3 regions of the Undibacter mobilis genome follow, and region 1 is predicted to be linked to each of the others. Evidence: predicted binding sites of a transcription regulator. Region 1 holds the regulator's gene; each other region holds the start of a gene.

Region 1 (4,316 bases):
CCGGCGGCCATCGCGAGCTGGTTGCCGCCAAAGGTCGAGCCGTGCGAGCCGGCGGTCATGCCCTTGGCCGCTTCCGCGGTTGCCAGGCACGCGCCGATCGGAAAGCCGCCACCGAGCGCCTTGGCCAGACCCATGATGTCGGGAGTCACCCCGGTATGCTGATAGGCGAACAGATCGCCGGTGCGGCCGACGCCGGTCTGCACCTCATCAAAGATCAACAGCAGGCCGTTGTCGTCGCACAGCTTGCGAAGTGCGCGCAAAAACTCGTGAGGCACGACGCGCACGCCGCCCTCGCCCATCAGCGGCTCGGTGACGATCGCGGCGGTCTCGGCGGTGATTGCCTTCTTGACCGCCTCAAGGTCGCCGAACGGCACTTGGTCGAAGCCCTGCATGTTAGGGCCGAAGCCTTCGAGATACTTCTTGTTGCCCGTCGCGGCAAGCGCCGCCAGCGTACGGCCATGGAAGGCCCCTTCGAAGGTGATGATGCGGTTACGTTCCGGCTTGCCGGACGCGTATTGATACTTCCGCGCCATCTTGATGCAGCATTCCATCGCCTCGGTGCCGGAGTTCTGGAAGAACACGAAGTCGGCGAAGCTATGCTGGCACAGCCGCTCGGCGAGCTTTTCGCCTTCCGGAATGCGGTAGAGGTTCGAGGTGTGCCACAGCTTGCCAGCCTGCTCGGTCAGCTTCGCAACCATGTGCGGGTGCGAATGGCCAAGCGCGTTGACGGCAACGCCGGAGGTGAAGTCCAGATAGCGCTTGCCGTTGGTCGCGGTTAGCCAGACACCATCGCCCCGCTCGAAAGCGAGGTCCACACGGGCATAGGTCGGCAACAGATGCGAGCTCACGGCCAGTCTCTTTCCACGAAACGACAATCGGAACGCCCGGCGGCGCCAGTTCGGAAAACGGCAACGAGCCCCGGGGCAGAACCCGAGGACGTTCAATACCATTCGCCGATGACTAGCCCACGGCCGGCTACGGAACCGGACCTGGGCTAAGCGTTTTCCCGGCTGGCAGCGCCCAAAACGAAACGTGCCGCCTCGCCGGGCGGCACTTGGACGGCATTTTATTGGAGGCCGGGGCCAAGTCAACCGAACCACCTCGGCCGATTCGCGACTCAAAATCACCGCAGTCGCGGATTCTAAAGGAAAACCTGTGGGAGGAGAGTTTTAGCCGATTGCAAATGCTTGCGGCCGAGTCAACCCATAGTGTAGTTTTTTGGTCAGGCGATACGACATATCGCGTGCCGCCGCCTAAATCTGGTTCATCCCTGAAGCGTACACGTTCAGGTGCGGAAAAGCCGCGCCGGACGACGGGGGTGGATTCTGTCCAAACGCCTGGATCGCCGAGGGAAATACCCCATGAGCTGGACCGATGAGCGGGTCGAACTGCTGAAAAAGCTCTGGTCCGACGGTCTGTCGGCCAGCCAGATTGCCGCCGAGCTCGGCGGCATCACCCGCAATGCCGTGATCGGCAAGGTACACCGGCTCGGCCTGTCGGGTCGTGCCAAAAGCCCCACTTCGAGCGCGCCGCGCCCGCGCAAGGCCCGTTCCTCCGGCCACATGATCCGGGTGCAGCGGCCTCAGGTGCGCGGCAATACCGCGCTGGCCTATGACTACGAGGTCGAACCCGAACCCGAACTGCTGGAAATCCCGCTCGAGCAGCGCAAGACGCTGCTGCAGCTCAACGAAAAAACCTGCCGCTGGCCGGTGGGCGATCCGTCGGGCCCGGATTTCTTCTTCTGCGGCGGCGAAGCTGCTGAGGACCAGCCCTATTGCAGCTTCCACTGCCGCGTCGCCTACCAGCCGGCAAACGATCGCCGCCGCCAGAAGCCGGCGTTCAGGGGCTGAGACACTGACATCAATGGGATGACGAAGGCCGGGGCAAAGCTTCGGCCTTTTTTGTTGGACGCCTAGGCTCCGGCGCGCGGCGCTGCGCAGTTAGCCGGCGGCCCGACCGAAGCGGTCGTCGAGCGCATAGCCGGCACCGCGCACAGTGCGGATCGGGTCGGCTTGCTGGCCACGGTTGATGGCCTTGCGCAGGCGGCCGACGTGAACGTCCACGGTCCGCTCATCGATATAGATGTCGGAGCCCCAGACACCGTCGAGCAATTGCTCGCGTGAGAACACACGGCCGGGCCGTTCCATCAGGAATTCGAGCAGACGATATTCGGTCGGGCCGAGATCGATCGGCTTGCCGCTGCGCGACACGCGTTTTTTGTCCCGGTCGAGTTCGATGTCGCCGATGTTGAGCACGGTGGCAACGCGATCCGGATGGGCCCGACGCAGCAGCGCGCGCACGCGGGCAAGCAATTCCGGCACCGAGAACGGCTTGACCATGTAGTCGTCGGCGCCGGTGGCGAGGCCGCGGATCTTCTCGCTCTCCTCGCCGCGCGCGGTCAGCATGATGATCGGCAGATTCTGCGTCTCTGGCCGCGCCCGCAGCCGGCGGCACAATTCGATGCCCGACAGCCCCGGCAGCATCCAGTCGAGCACCACGAGATCCGGCACACGCTCTTTCAGCTTGGTGTCGGCGTCGTCGCCGCGGGCCGCGGTCTCGACCTCGTAGCCTTCCTTCTCGAGATTGTAGACGAGGAGCATCGTGAGAGGCTCCTCGTCTTCGACGATCAGGATTCGCGCGCTCATGCTTCGGTGGCTCGTCAGGCGTTGGTGCCGGTCAGCGCGGAGATCTCGGTCTCGCCCTTCGGCCGGCGTTCGGTGATCGGTGCGCCATCCACGATGTAGTGGACGGTTTCCGCGATGTTGGTGGCATGGTCGCCCATGCGCTCGATGTTCTTGGCGCAGAACATCAGGTGAATACAGAAGGTGATGTTGCGCGGATCTTCCATCATATAGGTGAGCAGCTCGCGGAACACCGAGGTGCAGACCGCGTCGATTTCCTCATCGCCGCGCCACACCGCCATCGCCTTGGCATCGTCGCGCCGGGCGTAGGCATCGAGCACCGCCTTGAGCTGGCCGAGCACGAGATCGGTCATGTGTTCGACGCCGCGGATCAGCTTCGGCGGCGGGAACTCGGCGTTGAGCGCAATGACGCGTTTGGCAATGTTCTTGGCCAGGTCGCCGACGCGCTCAAGATCGTTGGCAAGCCGCAGCGCGCCCACGATTTCGCGGAGGTCCACCGCCATCGGCTGGCGGCGGGCAATGGTGAGCACCGACTTTTCCTCGATTTCATGCTGGAGGACGTCGATGGCGTTGTCGGAAGCGGTGACCCGCTGCGCCATGGTGGTATCGCGCTTGGCCAACGCGTCAACGGCATCGGCAACCTGCTTCTCTGCCAGGCCGCCCATCTCGGCGACCATCCGCGACAGTTCCTGCAGGTCGACGTCGAAAGCCTTGGCGGTGTGCTGTTCGTTCATAATCCTGATCCTTCAATCCTTGCCGGCGCCGGCCTAGCCGAAGCGGCCGGTGATGTAATCCTGGGTGCGGCGGTCGTTCGGCGCGGTGAAGATCTTGGTCGTCTCGCCGTATTCGACGAGTTCGCCGAGATACATGAAGGCAGTGAAGTCGGAGACGCGCGCCGCCTGCTGCATGTTATGGGTGACGATGGCGATGGTGTAGTCTTCCTTGAGCTCGTCGATCAGCTCTTCGATCTTGGCAGTCGAGATCGGGTCGAGCGCCGAGCACGGCTCGTCGAACAGGATAACCTCGGGCCGCACGGCGACAGTGCGGGCGATGCACAGGCGCTGCTGCTGGCCACCCGACAGCGACTGGCCGTTGGCGCCCAGCTTGTCCTTGACCTCGTTCCACAACGCGGCGCGCTCCAGCGCGTGCTGCACGCGACCGTCGAGTTCGGACTTCGGCAGCTTCTCGTAGAGTCTGATGCCGAAGGCGATGTTCTCATAGATTGTCATCGGGAACGGCGTCGGCTTCTGGAACACCATGCCGACCTTGGCGCGCAGCAAATTGAGGTCCTGCGACGGCGCCAGGATATCGTCGTTGTCGAGGCGCACGGTGCCGGTCGCGCGCTGGTTCGGATAAAGGTCGTACATGCGGTTGAGGATGCGCAGCAAGGTCGACTTGCCGCAGCCCGACGGACCGATGAAGGCGGTGACCTTGCCCTCGTACAGCGAGACATTGATGTTCTTCAGGGCGCGGTGATCGCCGTAGAAGAAATCGAGATTCTTCACGGTGACCTTGTCGACCAGGCCTTCGGCCGGGTTCACGGTGTTGGTGACGGTCGGGACGGTAAAAGTGGCCATGGTCATGACGATTTACTCTGCGAAGCGAGGGCGCGGGCGACGATGCTCAAGGTCAGAACCGACAGCGTGATGATAAGCGCGCCGGTCCAGGCGAGCT
Region 2 (4,316 bases), 900 kb from region 1:
GATGGCGCCGAGCACGGCGCGCGCATTCTCGGCGCCGCGCAGGCCCGGCTCCCACGACCAGGTGAGGCCGTGAAACATGGTGGTGATGCCGTTGGCGACCGCCTGACGGTCACTGTCCTGCAAGGCGATATCGATGGGGAAGCCGACGCCAGGCCGCGGCATCAACTGCCGCTCGAAGGCATCACCATGGATATCGACAATGCCAGGCAGCACATAAAGCCCGCGCGCATCGAAGCTGCGGCCATTGCCGCCACCGGCGCCGAGCGCTGCAATGGCGCCATCCTTGTCGTCGATCTGGATATCGGCCTCGACAAAGTCGCCACCGGCCAGAACCTGTCCGCCCTGAATACGCATGAGTGTCCTTAGCCCGCTGCCTGCCGCGCTGGCAGCGCCGCGCCTTCATACTTGTCGAGAAACGCTTCGGCGCTGAGTGCACGGAAATCCGCGAGCGCTTGGCCGACCTGTTCATGCGGCCAGTCCCACCACGCGAGTTTGACCATGCGTTCGGCGACGGTGGCCGAAAAACGCGGCCGCAGCACCCGCGCCGGATTGCCGACGGCGATCATGTAAGGCGGAACATCCTTGGTCACGACCGCGCCGGCGCCAACCACCGCGCCGGTGCCGATGGAGCGGCCCGGCAAGACAATAACGCCATGGCCGATCCAGACGTCATGGCCGATGGTGACGTGGAACGAGCGCCGCCAGTCGAAGAACTCGGCCTCATCGGCCGCGCCATCGAAATAGGCGCTGGCGCGGTAGGTAAAGTGCGACTGCGTGGCGCGATGCATCGGATGATTGCCGGGATTGATCCGGGTCATCGCCGCGATCGAGGTAAACTTGCCGATGGTCGCATAGGCAATATCGCTGTCGTTGACGACATAAGAGTAATCGCCGAGCTCGACTTCGAGGAGCTTGGTGCGGGGGCCGACCTCGGTATAGGTGCCGAGCGTCGAACGCTTCACCTCGGCGGTCGGATCGACGACGGGTGTGGTGGAGAGTTGGCTTGCCATAGTGCTTTAAAACGCCCGATTAGTGACACTTACGTGACGCGCAATGCATCACTCAACTTTCCACGATGAGCGCCACACGGTCGGCGGAGAAACGCGCCCGCGCCAGCATGATCGGGACGTCCTCATCGGTAACATTGAGGCCCTCGGCTATGAGAATGGGCCGATGTACCGACAGCCGCAGCCGGCCGGCATCCACGGCATCGGTGAAACCGGCGCTGATGCGCGTCCATTTGCGCCGGTAGCTCTTGACGCCGAAATGCTCGAGCGTGCGCGTGATTGAACGGGCGCGGCGGAACACTTTGGCGGCGTCACCGAAACGGTCCGCCGGCAGCCACGAGGTTGATACCGAAATCGGCACCCGGTCGGCGGCGCGCAGAATTTCCAGCCGCACCACCTCGTCGCCCGGCTTGATGCCGAGATCGCGGGCAATGTCCTCGCTCGCCGCTTCGTGGCGATGCCCCTGAAGCCGGCCTTCCGCTTCGTGACCGGCGGCGGCCACGATTTCGGAAAACTTCATGCGCTGGCTGATGGGATAATTGAGCTTGTCGGTTTTGACGAATGTTCCGCTGCCGCGCTCGGTGCGCACCAGCCCGCGCGTCGCCAGTTCCGCCATGGCACGGCGCACGGTGTGCCGATTGACGCCGTAACGCGCGGCGACTTCGCTTTCCGCCGGCAGTTTCGAACCGTTGTCGTGCTTGCCGACCAGAATCGCCTGCTCGAAATCGTCGGCAATGCAGCGCCACAGCATGACGCCGCGGGCGAGCAGATCGTCGCGGTCCGAAGACCCTCTGGAAACACCCCGGGGTGTGCGAGTGAGCATGGCGGCCCTGTCATCACAGCGTCACGGCTGCGCATTTATAACTTGTCTACTCGGCTAGACAAGTTATAAATGCGACTTGTCTAGCCCACTAGACAACTTCGGAACCCCGGCCAGCCGAGATATCGCGGATGATTCCCGACACCGACCCCGATTCAGGCAACGCATTGCCCGATCTCGCGAAACGGCGGGAAGCCCTCGCCGTTCTGGCGCGCGCTGATTCGAAAGATATTGCCCGCGGCTTGCATCAGATTCATGACCGAGTGTCATATTCCGAGCCGCGCGCCCCCGAGATCGGCCTCGTCATGCTCCGCGGCCGTATCGGTTCGCGCGGCGCGCCTTTCAATGCCGGCGAAGCCACCGTAACGCGCGCCGCCGTGCAGCTTGCCTCCGGCGAAACCGGTTTCGGTTACGTGTTCGGCCGCGACCGGGAGAAGGCACGGCTGGTCGCGCTGTGCGACGCGCTCTGGCAAGTCGAAGACCGGCGCGAGGCCGTCGAAACTCAGATACTCGCGCCCCTGCGACAGAAGCAGAAAGAACAGCAAGACCTCGCTCGCGCCCGCACGGCGGCGACCCGAGTCGACTTCTTCACGCTGGTACGCGGGGAGGATTGAGATGCTCGACATCACCGCCAATACACCCGAGTTCGATCCGGCCTACGCCAGCCAGGCTGCGTTCCGTGCGCTGATGGAATGCACGGCGCGGCCGGGCGACATCCGAAAGCTCAAGGGCGTCGATGCGCCTGCACCCTTCGCACCCGCTACCGCCGCGCTGATCAAGAGCCTTGCCGATTACGAAACCCCGCTGTGGCTCGATGCCAAATTTGCGGTCGACAGAAACATTACCGACTGGATTCGCTTCCACACCGGCGCGCCGATCGTGCGCGAACCGGGCGATGCAGCTTTCGCCTTGATTGCAGATGCCGATGCGGCGCCGTCGTTCGCGCAATTTGCTCAAGGCACGGCCGAATATCCCGATCGCTCGACCACGCTCATTATGCAGATCACGCGCTTCAGTGGCGGCGGCTTCACGTTGCGCGGCCCCGGCATCAAGACGACGCGCGACTTCGCTGCGTCGCCTCTGCCCGCCGGCTTTGCCGCCCGCATGAAGGAGAACCGCGCGCTGTTTCCGCGCGGCATCGATCTGGTGCTGGTGGCCGGCACCGACATCGCGGCCCTGCCGCGCTCGGTCACGGTGGGGGAGCGCTGAGCCATGTATGTCGCAGTCAAAGGCGGCGAACGCGCCATCGACAATGCCCACAAGCTCCTCGCCGATGCGCGGCGCGGCGACCCCAATGTCCCGGAACTGTCGCTCGATCAGATCGACAACCAGCTTGCTCTGGCAGTCGACCGCGTGATGAGCGAGGGCTCGCTCTACGACCGCGAACTGGCCGCGCTCGCCATCAAGCAGGCGCGCGGCGACCTGATCGAGGCCATCTTCCTGCTGCGTGCCTATCGCACGACGTTGCCGCGCTTCGGTGCATCGGAGCCTCTAGAAACGGGCGAGATGGAAATCCGCCGCCGCATTTCGGCGACGTTCAAGGATTTGCCCGGCGGGCAGGTGCTGGGGCCGACCTTCGATTACACCCATCGCCTGCTCGACCACACGCTTGCCGAACAAAGCCAAGTCGAAGAACCCGCCACCGCGCCGGCCGACGGCGCACATTTCAAGTCAGTTGCCGAGTTACTCGCCGGTGGCGGGTTGATCGAAGGCGACGATCCACCGGCTGATGAGGTCGGCGATCTGACTCGCGAACCGCTATCTTTTCCGGCGAACCGTGACCTTCGCCTGCAGAATTTGGCACGCGGCGACGAAGGCTTCCTGCTTGCGCTCGGCTATTCGACTCAACGCGGCTTCGGCCGGACGCATCCGTTTGCCGGCGAAATCCGCTACGGCGAGGTCGAGGTCGAATTCTTCGCTGAAGATGCCGGCTTCGCCGTGCCACTCGGCATCATTGCCGTCACCGAATGCCAGATGGTCAACCAGTTCACCGGCAACGGCACGCAGGCACCGCGCTTCACGCGCGGCTACGGCCTGGTGTTCGGCCAGAGCGAGCGCAAGGCCATGTCGATGGCACTGGTCGATCGCGCGTTACGCGCCCGCGAACTCGGTGAAGAGACCGGCTCACCCGCACAAGACGAAGAGTTCGTGCTCAGCCACTCCGACAACGTGCAGGCGACCGGCTTTGTCGAGCATCTGAAGCTGCCGCACTATGTCGATTTCCAGTCCGAACTCGGCCTGCTGCGCAAACTGCAAGCCGAATTCCATGCTGCCAATCTGCCGTCCGATGCCCCGATGCAGGATGCCGCCGAATGAGCGCGCCAGTTTACAACTTCGCTTATCTGGATGAGCAGACCAAGCGCATGATCCGCCGCGCGATCCTGAAGGCGATCGCGATTCCTGGCTATCAGGTGCCATTTGCGTCGAGGGAAATGCCGATGCCTTACGGCTGGGGCACAGGCGGCGTGCAGGTCACGGCCTCGATTCTT
Region 3 (4,316 bases), 1.8 Mb from region 1:
CGGATCACCCAACTCGACACCTATGGCGCCTGGCTGATCGAACGCACCCTGCGCATCTGGTCGAGCCGCGGCGCCGACACCCGCGTTGTCGGCCTGCCGCCGATTTACAACAACCTGTTCGAAAAGGTCCGCGCCGGCCAGCAAAAGCTGACCCCGCTGAAGCACAAGCAGACCGGACTCGTCGCCACGCTGGAAAGCGTCGGTCGCACCATGACCGCGGTCGCCTCCGATCTCTTCACCATCTTCCAGATCGCCGGCCAGCTGCTGATGGCGTTCTTCAGCGTCTGCGCCAATCCCTGGCGGTTCCGCTTCACGTCGCTGATCAACCATCTCGAGCGCGTGTGCTGGAATGCCGTGCCGATCATCATTCTGATCACCTTCCTGATCGGCGCGATCATTGCCCAGCAAGGCATCTTCCACTTCCGCACCTTCGGCGCCGATATCTATGTCGTGGACATGGTCGGCGTTCTGGTGCTGCGCGAACTCGGCGTCCTCATCGTCTGCATCATGATCGCCGGCCGTTCCGGCTCGGCCTACACGGCCGAACTGGGCTCGATGAAAATGCGCGAGGAAATCGACGCTCTGCGCACGATGGGCTTCGACCCCATCGAGGTGCTGGTGCTGCCGCGCATTCTGGCGCTCATCATCGCCGTGCCAATCCTGGCCTTCATCGGCGCGATGGCCGCGCTCTATGGCGGCGGCGTGGTGTCATGGCTCTATGGCGGCATCGACCCCAAGATCTTCATGTCGCGCCTGCACGAGTCGATCTCCGTCAAGACCTTCGCCGTCGGCATGATCAAGGCGCCATTCATGGCGCTGATCATCGGCCTCGTCGCCTGCATGGAAGGTCTGCAGGTCAAGGGCTCGGCGGAGTCGCTCGGCGCCAAGACGACGGACTCGGTAGTCAAATCGATCTTCCTTGTCATCGTGATCGACGGTCTGTTCGCCGTCTTCTTCGCCTCGGTCGGGATTTAGAAACATGACCGCGCGTGGCGAACCCGTCATCAAAGTGCGCGATCTGGTGGTCGACTTTGCCGCCCGCCGCGTTCTCAACGGCGTCAATCTCGATTTGAAGCGCGGCGAAATCCTCGGCTTCGTCGGCGCATCCGGCGCCGGCAAGTCGGTGCTCACACGCACCATCATCGGCCTGCTGCCGTTCCGCGAAGGCTCGATCGAGGTGCTCGGCACCGATCTCGGCAAGGCATCGCTGAAGGAGCGGCAGGCGGTGGACCGGCGCTGGGGCGTGCTGTTCCAGCAGGGCGCCCTGTTTTCATCGCTGAACTCCGGCAAGAATGTCGAGTTCCCGATCCGCGAGTATTTGCGGCTGTCGCCGAAGCTGACCACCGAGATCGCCATCGCCAAGCTGGAAATGGTCGGCCTCAAGCCGGACGTCTATCGCAAGTATCCCTCCGAGTTGTCGGGCGGCATGATCAAGCGCGTGGCGCTCGCCCGCGCGCTGGCGCTCGATCCGGAAATCCTGTTTCTCGACGAGCCGACCTCCGGCCTCGATCCGATCAGCGCCGCCGAGTTCGATCACCTGCTGCTGACGCTGCAGGAAACGCTCGGCATTTCCGTATTCATGGTGACACACGACCTCGACAGCCTGCACCGCACCTGCGACCGCATCGCAGTGCTCGGCGATGGCAAGATCGTGGAAGCCGGCTCGATGGATGTGATGCTGGCGTCGCAGCACCCGTGGCTGAAAGAATATTTCCACGGCGAGCGCGCGCATACCGATTTTCAAGTGGCGATTAAAGGCCGGCGCGTTACAGAACGTCGCGCCTGATGTGGAGTTGAGCAATGGAAGACCGGGCAAAATTCGCGCTGATCGGGCTGTTCACCTTCGCGGTGATCGCCGCCGCGTTCGGCTTCATCTACTGGGTTCACAACGCCGGCGCCTCGAAGGAAACCAAATCCTATCTGATCGTGTTCGAAGGCTCCGTGTCGGGCCTGCGCGTCGGCGGCCCGGTGATGTTCAACGGCATCCGTGTCGGCGAGGTCACGGAAATGCAGCTCACCGACAAGCCCTCCGAAGTCGCCGCCGTCATTTCGATCACGCCGTCGACGCCGTTGCGCTCTGACACCATCGTCACGCTGGAATATGCCGGCCTGACCGGCATCGCGTCGGTGTCGCTGAAGGGCGCGACCGCGTCCTCACCGGCGCTGGCACCACCGAAGAACGGTGGCCTGCCGACATTGCGCGCGGCCTCCACCGCCGGCGACATGGGCACCGCGGTGCGCGAAACGCTGGCCAAGGCCGACAACATCATCGTCGAGAACCAGGAATCGTTGCGCAACGCCATCAAGAATATCGAAACTTTCACCGAGGCGCTGGCCCGCAACAGCAACAAGATCGATGAACTGGTCAATAACGGCGCATCGGCGATGGGGTCGATCAACGAACTCGCCGTCAGCCTGAAAGCCGACACCAGCAAGCTCGCCGGCAATCTCGACAAGCTGACGACCAACCTCGACAAGCACACCACGATGCTCGCCGAGAACCTCGACAAGCGCACCGCCGAGATCACGGAAGGCGTGCTCAAGGTGACCGACAGCACCAACAAGCAGATCAACCTTGTCGGCACCGACCTGCGCCGCTCGATCGGCAATATCGACCGGGCCGTCAGCGACCTCGCCAAGAATCCTCAGCGCATCCTGTTCGGCGGCGGCGGCGACAACAACACCAGCGGCCCCCGGCGCTAACCCCGCGATCGCCCTGCACGCCGGCTTTTCAACAGCCCGGGGGCGCGTCACTTTTTTTGTGACAGTTTTGCGATAGGGGTGCTAACGGGCTTTCCAGGGGCGGCAGTCTGCTCCGCCTTCCTGCCGGAGCCCGCCTTGGCCAAAAGCGCCCTCGACAAGGACCTCAAGAAAGTTGTTCAGATCGAAACCGCGACTTATGCGCGGTCGCGCTCGCTGGCGACTCCGGGCCTGCTCATCGTTTTCATGATCGGCGCGGTTGTAATCGCCAGCCTGTCGGTCGGCGGCCCGCTCAAATACTTCGTTTTCTTCGCGGCAGTCATCGCTGCCTACATGGCGCTCAACATCGGCGCCAACGACGTCGCCAACAATATGGGCCCGGCGGTCGGCAGCCGCGCCCTGACCATGACGCATGCCCTGATGATCGCCGCCGTGGCCGAGGTCGCCGGCGCGGTCCTGGCCGGCGGCGATGTCGTCGATACGGTGTCGAAAAACCTCCTGCATCCGGAAAAGGCGCTGTCGGTCGTCTCCTTCATCTTCGTGATGACGGCGGCTCTGCTCGCCGCGGCGCTGTGGATTCACCTCGCGACCTATCTGGGTGCGCCGGTTTCGACCACGCACGCCATCGTCGGCGGTGTTGTTGGTGCCGGTGTCGCCGCCGCCGGCGTTGCCGCCGTTGAATGGAGCGTGATCGGCGGCATTGTGCTGAGCTGGGTCATTTCGCCGGTCTTCGGCGGCCTCATCGCCGCCCTGCTGCTCGGCTTCATCAAATGGCAGGTGATCTATCGCGACGATCGCGTGGCCGCGGCGCGGCGCTGGGTGCCCGTCCTCGTCGCCTTCATGACCGGAATCTTCGCCGTTTATCTCGTAAGCAAGGGCCTCAAACGCGTCTGGAATGCGCCGCTGGCTTTTGTCATCGCGATTGGCATCCTGAGCTTCTTCGGCGCGTACTTCGCCGCCCGACCCTGGGTTCTGCGCCGTTCACGCGGCATGGAAAACCGCCGCAAGCACGTTGCCGGCTTGTTCACGGTGCCGTTGATCTTCGCCGCTGGCCTGTTGTCCTTCGCGCATGGCGCCAACGATGTCGCCAACGCGGTCGGGCCGCTCGCCGCCATCGTCGCTTCGGCGCAGACCGGCTTCGCCGATGCCGAGAAAGTCGATTTGCCGTTCTGGGTGCTGGCGATTGGCGCCACTGGCATCGCGCTCGGCCTGGGGCTGTTCGGGCCGGGCCTGATCCGCACCGTCGGCGAGAAGATTACTCGCATGGACACGATCCGCGCTTATTGCGTGGCCCTGTCAGCGGCCGTGACGGTGCTGGTGGCGTCGGCGCTCGGCCTGCCGGTGTCATCGACCCATATTGCGGTCGGCGCGGTGTTCGGTGTCGGCTATCTGCGCGAGTTCATCACCAACAGCGGTGTGCCCAATCCCGCCGTGCGGCCGCGCACCTTGTTCCTCGAGCCATCGCGTCTCAACGAGACACCGGAGATGGCGCTGCTGAATTACCAGAAGCGTGAGAGGCGCCGGCTGGTGCGCCGCCAGCATGTGCTCGGCATCGGCGCGGCCTGGGTCATCACCGTGCCGGCGGCGGCAATCCTGTCCGCCCTGCTCTATCGCGT

Evidence for each region. The regulator PhoB, encoded in region 1, activates phosphate uptake and scavenging genes when phosphate is short. The targets are predictions, from matches to a motif close to TGTCATNNANCTGTCAT.
Region 2: a site for PhoB is predicted at 1,839-1,855, ahead of phnF (phosphonate metabolism transcriptional regulator PhnF). Genes of this name have one in related genera too.
Region 3: a site for PhoB is predicted at 2,762-2,778, ahead of DXH78_RS10900 (inorganic phosphate transporter). Genes of this name have one in related genera too.

What each region holds. Positions count from the first base shown of each region.
Region 1 is NZ_QRGO01000001.1:541,570-545,885, forward strand. Features, by position in the region: gene DXH78_RS02530 (aspartate aminotransferase family protein) at 1-854, opposite strand, end outside; gene DXH78_RS02535 (GcrA family cell cycle regulator) at 1,362-1,850, shown strand; gene phoB (phosphate regulon transcriptional regulator PhoB) at 1,941-2,645, opposite strand; gene phoU (phosphate signaling complex protein PhoU) at 2,660-3,376, opposite strand; gene pstB (phosphate ABC transporter ATP-binding protein PstB) at 3,410-4,225, opposite strand; gene pstA (phosphate ABC transporter permease PstA) at 4,222-4,316, opposite strand, start outside.
Region 2 is NZ_QRGO01000001.1:1,441,663-1,445,978, reverse strand. Features, by position in the region: gene DXH78_RS06850 (alpha-D-ribose 1-methylphosphonate 5-triphosphate diphosphatase) at 1-354, opposite strand, end outside; gene DXH78_RS06845 (LbetaH domain-containing protein) at 363-1,010, opposite strand; gene phnF (phosphonate metabolism transcriptional regulator PhnF) at 1,063-1,830, opposite strand; gene phnG (phosphonate C-P lyase system protein PhnG) at 1,959-2,441, shown strand; gene phnH (phosphonate C-P lyase system protein PhnH) at 2,443-3,036, shown strand; gene DXH78_RS06825 (carbon-phosphorus lyase complex subunit) at 3,040-4,143, shown strand; gene DXH78_RS06820 (alpha-D-ribose 1-methylphosphonate 5-phosphate C-P-lyase PhnJ) at 4,140-4,316, shown strand, end outside.
Region 3 is NZ_QRGO01000001.1:2,301,696-2,306,011, reverse strand. Features, by position in the region: gene DXH78_RS10915 (ABC transporter permease) at 1-975, shown strand, start outside; gene DXH78_RS10910 (ABC transporter ATP-binding protein) at 980-1,786, shown strand; gene DXH78_RS10905 (MlaD family protein) at 1,801-2,703, shown strand; gene DXH78_RS10900 (inorganic phosphate transporter) at 2,839-4,316, shown strand, end outside; gene DXH78_RS10895 (NUDIX hydrolase) at 4,308-4,316, opposite strand, start outside.